3 regions of the Rouxiella badensis genome follow, and region 3 is predicted to be linked to each of the others. Evidence: predicted binding sites of a transcription regulator. Region 3 holds the regulator's gene; each other region holds the start of a gene.

Region 1 (3,279 bases), 1.4 Mb from region 3:
GGGTTTTGACGCGCGATGGCAGCCACCACTAGGTTACCGGTAGCAATGAATTCCACCTGACCCGACAGATAGGCCGACAGCGTGGTGTTGTTATCTTCATAACGTTCGATTTTTGCATCTTTCGGGGCGATATCGGTCAGCACCAGATCTTCCACCGCACCACGGGTCACGCCGATAGACTTACCGGAAAGCTGTTTCACGTCGCTCAGGGCATCGCCTTTAGCCCCAAATACGCCGAGGAAGAACGGTGCATAGGCCTTGCTGAAGTCGATCACTTTCTCGCGCTCAGGGTTCTTACCAAGGCTGGAAATGACCAGATCAACTTTATCGGTTTGCAGGTAAGGAACGCGGTTGGCGCTGGAGACCGGCACCAGTTGCAACTTAAGTTTCATCTTGTCGGCCAGATAGTGCGCCATATCGATATCGTAACCCTGAGGCTGCATATCAGTGCCGATAGAACCAAAGGGTGGGAAGTCCTGTGGGATAGCCACACGTAGCACGCCACGTTGCTGAATATCCTGCAATTGATCGGCCAAAACCAACGGTGCCTGAATCATCAGCATCGCCGCACCTACCCACGCCAACAACCGTTTGTTCATTTTCATTTGAGACTCCCCGGGTTAATAGTTTATGAAACGATAGATTCTTATGCCATGCATTCTGCAACTAATGTGCCAAAAAGCAGAAACAGGCGAGACATATTGGCAATGCCTCGATTCATAAAGGATTAGCGGGAGAGATAAACAAAGCAGCGGGCGAATTTATCGCCCCAAAGCAGGGCAAAAGCGGCGCACCTGAAAAAATCCTTCGCACCTAAAACGTGCAAAAGCACCAATTCAGGGCTTTGTTTTGATGAGATTAGCGCTGCTCAAGCTCGTCGAGATCGTTGTACAGGTCGGTAATTTGGTGAATACGCTGCCGACCTGAAGCCAGCATTTCATGCAATAAAGCATTGCTGAGCAGATTGGCCAGACTCATCGCCGCCGAATAGGAGTCGAAGGCTGAGACACTGTCGAGAGAAGCGGCCAGATGCCAGCGCGCCAGTGGGATAAGCGACTGTGCCTGCGGCTCGCAAATCAGTAATACCGGGACATTTAGCTGTTGCAGCTGAGTCAGAATCGCACGGGTTGCGCGCGGGCGACGGCGGAAGGCGATAAACACCACGACGTCCTGCGGGGTGAGGTCGACCAGCTCTTCGGCCAGGGTCTGGCCCGGCTGCGGCATTAACGTCACCTGATTTCGCACCTGCAATAGCTGCTGGCGCAGGTGTAATGCCACCGGATAGCTGTTACGCATCCCCAGCAGGCGAACCTGTCGCGCATTGCTCAGTGCGGTAATCACCGCGGTAAACTGGCTGCCGTCAATCTGATTGATCCATTGAGTCAGGTTAGCCATTTCCTGCTTGTAATGGCGCGACAGCAGCGTATTGCCCTGCACCGCGTCACGGCTGTCGGTCAACGGCATCCCGCTCTGGCGCAGGGTTCTCACCTCATCGCGCATATCGCGGTAGCTGGGATAACCGAGACGTTTGAACAGTCGGCTGACCGTCGCCTTCGAGACGCCGCTGAGGCGCGCCAGCTCGGCGCTGTTGTAGCTCATCAGGTCATCGATGTGATCGAATATAAAATCCGCAACCCGCTGTTCCTGTGGCGTAAGCTCGGCGTAATAACCGCGCAGGCGTTCGTCGATCTGTTTCATGTGTTGTTTCCTGTAACCAACGTTTCAGCCGAAGATATCATGACCTACAATTCCTTAGGCAAATAAATTTCACTCGTTTCACTTTCTGCTTTTGCTCACAGATTTAGAAAACTTTATCCATAAGCAGACGATCTGGAACAGCTCTTGCTTATTGAAAACCAGGTATCAATTTTTTGGACAAAGGATCACGGCATGATTAACAGTAACAGCGCACCGCTCGGTATGGCGGTCACCCCTCACCATCTTGCCAGTCAGAGCGCACTGGCGGTCTTGCGCGAGGGAGGTAATGCCATTGAAGCGATGGTGGCCGCCGCCGCGACGATTGCCGTGGTCTATCCGCATATGAACGGTCTGGGCGGCGACGGCTTCTGGCTCATTGTGCCGCCGCAGGGCAATCCGGTCGCTATCGACGCCAGCGGGGCCGCCGGTTCGCTGGCGTCGCTCGATTTCTATGCCGGGGAGAGCCACATACCCCATCGTGGTCCGAAGGCCGCTTTAACCGTCGCGGGTACGGTGGGTGGCTGGCAGGAAGCGCTGAACGTCTCTAACGAGTTAGGCGGTGAGCAGAAGCCGCTTTCGCGGTTGCTGCGCGATGCCATTCGCTACGCGGCCGACGGCTTTCCGGTCACGGCCTCGCAGGAGGCGGCGACACACAGCAAGCGCCACGAGATGGAGTCTATGCCCTCGTTCGCCGAGGTGTTTCTGCCGAACGGCCATGTGCCGCAGTGTGGTCATCGCTTTACTCAGCCGCGACTCGCCTCAACGCTGCTACAGCTGGCAGAAGAAGGACTCGACAGCTTCTACCGCGGTGAACTTGCCGACAGCATGGCCGCCGATATGCAAAAGCTCGGCATGCCAATCACGCACGAGGATCTGGCCGCGTATCGCCCGCAGCGCCGCACGCCGCTGAAGCTCAAGCACAGCAAAGGCGAAATCTACAACCTGACGCCGCCGACCCAGGGTCTGGTGTCATTGGCGATTCTTGGCCTTACGGACCGTCTCAATCTTGAGGCGATGGATGAGGGCGCAACCATTCACAGCATCGTCGAAGCCACCAAGCTGGCGTTTGGTCTTCGCGACCGCTTCATTACCGACCCGCGCATCATGACACAGGACGCGCAGGCGCTGTTGGATCCGGCCTATCTTGATGCCCTGGCCACGCGAATCAATCCGCATCGCGCCGCCGACTGGGGCAAAGGTAAAGGCCCCGGCGATACCGTCTGGCTGGGCGTGATGGACAGCAGCGGGCTGGCCGTGTCGTTTATTCAGAGCATTTATCACGAGTTTGGCAGCGGCGTTGTGCTGCCAGACAGTGGCGTCATGTGGCAAAACCGAGGGGCCTCTTTCAGCCTTGATGCCGACCACTTGCTGGCGCTGGCACCCGGCAAACAGCCGTTCCACACCCTGAACCCTGCGGCGGCACGGCTCTACGACGGACGTACCATGGTCTATGGCTCGATGGGCGGTGACGGTCAGCCGCAAACGCAGGCGGCGGTGTTTATCCGCCACGTTATTCAGAAAAAATCCCTGCAAGAGTCGATCAGCGGTCCACGCTGGCTGCTGGGCCGCACCTGGGGACAA
Region 2 (3,279 bases), 560 kb from region 3:
GCCACCATCGACCATTCAATGTGGTTCCACCGTCCGTTCCGCATTGATGAGTGGCTGCTTTACAGCATTGAGAGCCCGTCAGCCTCAGGCGCGCGCGGCTTCGTGAGAGGACAGTTCTACACCCGCGAGGGCGTGCTGGTAGCGTCGACAGTACAGGAAGGCGTGATGCGCCAGAGAAAGCCGGAATAACCCACGCAGAGCAAAAAAGAAGGGAGACGATAAAATCGTCCCCCTTTTGCGCTATGTCATCATTATCCGTTTGTACGGGATTTTTTTGTTGGCAATCGATATTACTGGTTGTAGGCGTTTTCGCCGTGGCTGTTTACGTCCAGACCTTCACGTTCCTGCTCTTCAGGAACACGCAGACCCACCGCCATGTCAGCAATTTTGTAAGCGATAAAGGCAACTACGCTTGACCACACCAGCGTAACCAGGATGCTCAGCAGCTGGATCCACACCTGATGGCCCATGGTCACGCCTTCTGCATAACCCGTGCCGCCCAGAGAGCTGGCGCTGAAGATGCCGGTCAGGATACAACCCACGATGCCGCATACGCCGTGAACGCCGAACACGTCACAGGTATCGTCAACGTTGAGCCATTTTTTCAGGGTAACAACGCCCCACAGGCCAGCAACACCCCCGACCAGACCAATTATCAGAGCACCACCAACGCCGACCGTACCACAGGCTGGGGTGATAGCAACCAGACCCGCGATAGCACCGGAACATGCACCCAGCAGAGAAGGTTTACCGCGAACCATCCACTCGACCAGCACCCATGACAGGATTGCGCCTGCGGTTGCCATAACGGTGTTCAAGAACGCTAGCGCCGCGATAGAGCTTGCCGCACTTGCTGAACCGGCGTTGAAGCCGAACCAGCCAACGTAGAGGATTGATGCACCGGTGAAGACCATCGGCAGGTTGTGAGGTTTGAACGCTTCTTTACCGAAGCCCGCACGTTTACCCAGCAGATAAGCACCGACCAGACCTGCGCTCGCCGCGTTGATGTGAACCACGGTGCCGCCTGCGAAGTCCAGTGCGCCATCGGCCGCCAGGAAACCGCCAGCCCAGACCATGTGCGCAATCGGCACATAGGAGAAGGTCAGCCAGATAACGGTGAAGATAAGCACGGCTGAGAAACGTACGCGTTCAGCGATACCGCCAACCACCAGCGCAACCGTAATGGCAGCGAAGGAACACTGGAAGGCCACGTGAATCAGCTGAGAGAAAGTGCCGGTCACTGAGGTCAAACCGATGCCTTTCAGCATCGCGTTGCTGAAACCGCCGAAGAAGGCGTTGCCGGTGCTAAACGCCAGGCTGTAGCCGTAGAGCATCCACAGCACGCAAACCAGCGCGAAGGTGACAATGACCTGAGTCAGCATCGACAGCACGTTTTTAGAACGCAACAAACCGCCGTAGAACAGCGCCACGCCTGGAACGGTCATAAACAGCACCAGAGCAGTACAAATCATCATGAAGGCATTATCAGCGCCATTGGCTACCGGGTCGGCAGCCATTGCCAGCGTTGGCAGCATCGCTACCGCAGCAAGCCCCATCATGGATAAAAGTTTTTTCATTATCAATCTACCCCTGTTTCTCAAATTACAGTGCTGCTTCGTCGGTTTCGCCGGTACGGATGCGAATAACGCGTTGCAATTCGGCAACGAAAATTTTGCCATCACCGATCTTGCCGGTGTAGGCCGCTTTGCTAATCACGTCGATGACTTCATCAAGCTGATCGTCAGCGATGGCGATATCTATTTTTACTTTTGGCAGGAAGTTGACGCTGTATTCAGCACCACGATACAACTCCGCATGACCTTTTTGGCGACCAAAACCTTTAACTTCCGTTACGGTCAGCCCTTGAATGCCCACAGCAGACAATGCTTCACGCACGTCTTCCAGCTTGAAAGGTTTGATCACCACAGTAACCAGCTTCATTTTGCCACTCCTTAAATTAAGAGCTTATCGTGATGCGACTCACGCCCGATACGAAGTGGTTAAAGCAAAGGCTGTGCCAAATGTGTCTAAAATTATCGATTCAGCTCATTAACCGCGGGCAGCGCCATTTTCAGATAAACGTTAGGGTTTTTTGGCAAGGAACCTGCGGGGAACAATAAGAAAAGCGTAGCAGAGGAAGCACCAATTTGGTGCGCTGCGTTCAGAAAAGGTGCAAGACGATGAGAGCATGCTGAGGCATTGCATGAAGTTGGTGCGAGCCATCGGCAAAAGGGAAGATAACAAGTTGAAAAAAACGCCGCGTAAAACCGTATCGGCCAGGGTTTTACGCGGAGGGATCAAGGCGTAGTCAGCGCCTCTCCTTGTTCGGCAGTGGCAAGCTCTTCGCCCGCCAGCTGCAACTGATACATCTGATAATAGCGGCCTTTTTCCTGAAGAAGTTGCAGGTGATTCCCCTGCTCTACCGCCTGACCGCGATGCAATACCAGAATATTATCGGCGTCAACGATGGTAGACAAACGGTGGGCAATCACCACCAGCGTGGTTTGCTGCCGAATAGCCCGCAAAGCACGCGAAATTGCCTGCTCGGTCCCGGAGTCGATATTTGCCGTTGCCTCGTCAAGGATCAAAATCTCGGGCGCTTGCACCAGAACGCGCGCCATCGCCAGCAGTTGCTTTTGCCCCACCGAGAGGTTATTTCCCTGCTCGCCAAGACGGGTGTGGACGCCTTCCGGCATCGCCTTAACCAGCGGCGCAAGCTGCACCGTTTCCAGTGCATGCCACACCTGTTCTTCGTCTACGTCACGACCGAGGGTGACGTTAGCCAGCACGGTTTCGGCCAGCACCACGGGGTCTTGTTGAACCATCGCCACGCCTTTGCGCAGGCAGGCGTGAGAAAGCGAGGTTAGTGAACGGCCGTCGATCAGAATATCGCCCCGGTTTAACGGGTAATAGCCCATTAGCAGGTTGGCGAGCGTACTTTTGCCGCTGCCGGTGTGTCCAACCAGCGCGACGAATCCTCGCGAAGGCACGTGCAGGGAGATATTTTCCAGCACCCATTTATCCTGGCGATAGGCAAAGCTCACGTCACGAAAATCTATCTCGCCGCTGGTCAGCGGTTTTTCATCTTCGCCGTACTCCTGCTGAGCACGGTCCATCAGGTCAAAGATACGCTCACCGGCAACCACCGCCTGTTGCAGTATCGACTGCTGGGAGGTCAAGGCAATCAACGGCTCATTAAGGCGTGAAAGGTAGTTAATGAAGGCATAGAGCACGCCGACGCCGATACTGCCCTCCTCACTAAAACCAAACAGCACCAGC
Region 3 (3,279 bases):
GCCAGTTTCTTGGCCACTAAAGACAGGGTATGTAAATGGGTTTTACATTGATCTGCCGGAACCAGCAAGGCAAAAAGCAGATCGACCGGCTGATTGTCGACCGCGTCAAAAGCGATCGGCTGATCGAGCTGGATAAAGACGCCCACTGCGCGCAGCGTGTCTTCTTCAAGTTTTCCATGAGGGATTGCAATCCCAGCACCAATCCCGGTACTGCCCATGCGCTCACGGGTCAGAATGGCATCGAAAATCACCTGTGGCGCGAGGTTTAGCTCGTTGGCCGCCAGCTCACTAATGATCTCCAGTGCGCGTTTTTTACTGGCGCAATGGACGTTGCTCTTGGTGCATTCGGCTTTTAATACCGAGGTCAGCTGCAGTGCAGTATCGTTAATCATCTCATTTTCACTTAGGCGCCTTCACCCTAAAGAGTTATCGGCTCGTACCAGGAGGGTAACGAGCCGATGATTATCACTTTATTCCCTGCCAGGAGGACAGGGAAGGGATCAATGCTGTTTCAGTTTGTCTTTATGCTTATTAAGCTGTCGGGCCAGTTTATCAACCAGGCCATCGATAGCGGCATACATATCCTGATGTTCCGAGGTTGCATGCAACTCGCCCCCGTTCACGTGCAGCGTGGCTTCCGCGACTTTCTGCACTCGCTCAACGCTCAATATTACGTAAACCTGGTTGATTCGGTCAAAATATTGCTCAAGTTTCGAAAACTTTGCGTTCACAAACTCTCGCAGAGGTTCAGTGATATCTACGTGATGTCCGGTAATGTTGAGTTGCATAATGTCTTCCTTCTCTGTTGAGGTCAAACCAACTGTTTACGCTGATTTGAGGGCGGGATTGACAAAGACTCTCGGTATTTCGCTACAGTGCGTCGTGCCACCATGATGCCTTGATCCGATAGCATAGTGGCTAACTTGCTGTCGCTCAGAGGTTTGACGGGGTTTTCCGCCGCGATTAATTTCCTTACCAGTGCGCGAATAGCGGTGGACGATGCTTCACCGCCGCTGTCCGTACTAACGTGACTGGAGAAGAAATATTTAAGTTCGAAAATACCCCGTGGACTGTGCAGGAACTTTTGCGTCGTCACGCGGGAAATCGTCGATTCATGCATATCAACGGCACTGGCAATATCGGCCAGAACCATTGGCTTCATAAATTCTTCACCAAGATCAAAGAATGCCTGCTGCTGCTCGACAATACAACGTGTCACCTTCAATAACGTATCGTTGCGACTCTCCAGACTTTTAATCAACCACTTGGCTTCTTGCAGGTTACTGCGAATAAATTGCCCGTCGCTGTCATTGCGCACCGAATTGCCCATCGCAGCGTACTGCTGGTTGATCTTCAGGCGTGGAATGCTGTCGGAGTTCAGTTCAACGGTCCAGACTTTGCCCACTTTGCGCACCAGCACGTCGGGAATGACGTACTCGGATTCGCCGGTATTGATAGACTGCCCAGGCCTTGGATCCAGTGACTGGATCAGCAGCATCGCTCCCTTAAGTGTATCTTCTTTTAGGCGCGTTGAACGCATCAGGGCACGAAAATCGTGGTTGGCGAGCAGGTCTAAATGTTCACTGACAATCAGTCTGGCTTCGGTCAGGAACAAGGTTTCGGGAACGTATTGGGAGAGTTGAATCAGCAGGCAATCGCGCAGGTCTTTGGCCGCTACGCCGACCGGGTCAAAACGCTGGACTCGTTTGAGCACCGCCTCGACCTCGTCCATGCTGACCTCTTCATCACCAATGCTCTCGAGGATGTCATCGAGGGAAATGGTCAGGTAACCGGTGTCATCGACGGCGTCGACAATCGAGGTGGCAATCGCGCGGTCGGTGTCGGTAAACGGCGTCAGCTCGACCTGCCACATCAGGTAATCCTGTAGCGACTGGGTCGTTTCGCCCTGATAAACCGGCAGTTCGTCGTCGCTGTAGTCATTACCTGTACCCGACGGCGTACCGGCGGTGTAAATCTCGTCCCAGGTGGCGTCGAGCGGCAGCTCCTCGGGCATGTCTTTCTGCTCAAGGGCTTCGCGGGTATCAAGGGCTTCGCTTTCGCTGGTTTCTTTCGCGTCTACTTCATCATGGAGGTCAGATTGTTCCAACAGCGGATTGCTTTCCAGCGCCAATTGAATTTCTTGCTGGAGTTCAAGCGTGGACAGCTGCAACAGGCGTATTGCCTGTTGTAGTTGTGGTGTCATTGCCAGTTGTTGGCTGAGCCTGAGTTGCAAACCTTGCTTCATATCTTGGGTTTATTTCCATTCCGAAAAATTTGCGAATCGCATTTTTAATTTTACAGGCGGAAAGCCTCGCCCAGGTAAACGCGTTTAACCTGCTCGTCTTCCAGAATTGCCGCGGGGGTGCCGTGGGCTATCAGACGACCCTGGCTAACGATATAAGCGCGTTCGCAGACGTCTAGCGTTTCACGGACGTTGTGGTCGGTTATCAGTACGCCTAGCCCGCTGTCGCGCAGATGCTCAATGATTTTCTTGATATCGATAACCGAAATGGGGTCAACCCCGGCGAAAGGTTCATCGAGCAGGATGAATTTTGGATTGGCCGCCAACGCGCGGGCAATCTCGACACGACGACGTTCACCGCCGGAGAGTGACTGCCCAAGGTTATCGCGCAAGTGAGAGATATGGAACTCTTCCATCAGCTCATTGGCGCGGGCGATGCGCTGCTCTTTGTTGAGATCTTCGCGGATCTCGAGCACCGCCATCAGGTTGTTGAACACGCTCAGGCGGCGGAAAATAGAGGCTTCCTGCGGCAAATAACCGATGCCGCGACGCGCACGGGTGTGCAGGGGGAGTAGGCTGATATCTTCATCATCAACCACAATCCGTCCCGCATCGCGCTGAACGATACCGACCACCATGTAAAAGGTGGTGGTTTTACCCGCGCCGTTAGGCCCGAGCAGGCCGACGATTTCACCTGACTTGACTGAAAGACTGACGTCCTCAACAACTTTGCGGCCTTTGTAAGCTTTAGCCAGGTTTTCTGCGATTAATGTTGCCATAAGTTATCAGTTACTCTTTTTCTGACCTGCAGCAGCAGGGGTTTTTTGCTGTAGCTGAGAAGGAACCAGCACGGTGGTTACGCGTTTACCCTTGTCGCTAAAGGCTTCCATCTGCTGCTTCTGCACCAGATAGGTGATGCGGTCGCCCTGAACATTGCTGTCGAGCTGCTCGATATAGGCCTGACCCGTCAGGGTAATCAGGTCTTTATCAACTTCATAACGCACCTGTTGGGCGTGGCCCTTGATAGGCTTGCCGTT

What was found. The regulator sigma-54, encoded in region 3, starts transcription at its own class of promoters, with help from an activator protein. The targets are predictions, from matches to a motif close to GTTGGCACANNTTTCGCTNT.
Region 1: the regulator sigma-54 is predicted to act here: its motif matches at 1,830-1,849, upstream of O1V65_RS00440 (gamma-glutamyltransferase family protein).
Region 2: the regulator sigma-54 is predicted to act here: its motif matches at 2,003-2,022, upstream of glnK (P-II family nitrogen regulator).

What each region holds. Positions count from the first base shown of each region.
Region 1 is NZ_CP114062.1:42,174-45,452, reverse strand. Features, by position in the region: gene O1V65_RS00450 (transporter substrate-binding domain-containing protein) at 1-605, opposite strand, end outside; gene O1V65_RS00445 (MurR/RpiR family transcriptional regulator) at 859-1,698, opposite strand; gene O1V65_RS00440 (gamma-glutamyltransferase family protein) at 1,891-3,279, shown strand, end outside.
Region 2 is NZ_CP114062.1:3,053,028-3,056,306, forward strand. Features, by position in the region: gene tesB (acyl-CoA thioesterase II) at 1-189, shown strand, start outside; gene amtB (ammonium transporter AmtB) at 291-1,577, opposite strand; gene glnK (P-II family nitrogen regulator) at 1,603-1,941, opposite strand; gene O1V65_RS14170 (SmdB family multidrug efflux ABC transporter permease/ATP-binding protein) at 2,298-3,279, opposite strand, start outside.
Region 3 is NZ_CP114062.1:3,613,118-3,616,396, reverse strand. Features, by position in the region: gene ptsN (PTS IIA-like nitrogen regulatory protein PtsN) at 1-392, opposite strand, end outside; gene hpf (ribosome hibernation promoting factor) at 501-788, opposite strand; gene rpoN (RNA polymerase factor sigma-54) at 812-2,245, opposite strand; gene lptB (LPS export ABC transporter ATP-binding protein) at 2,296-3,021, opposite strand; gene lptA (lipopolysaccharide ABC transporter substrate-binding protein LptA) at 3,028-3,279, opposite strand, start outside.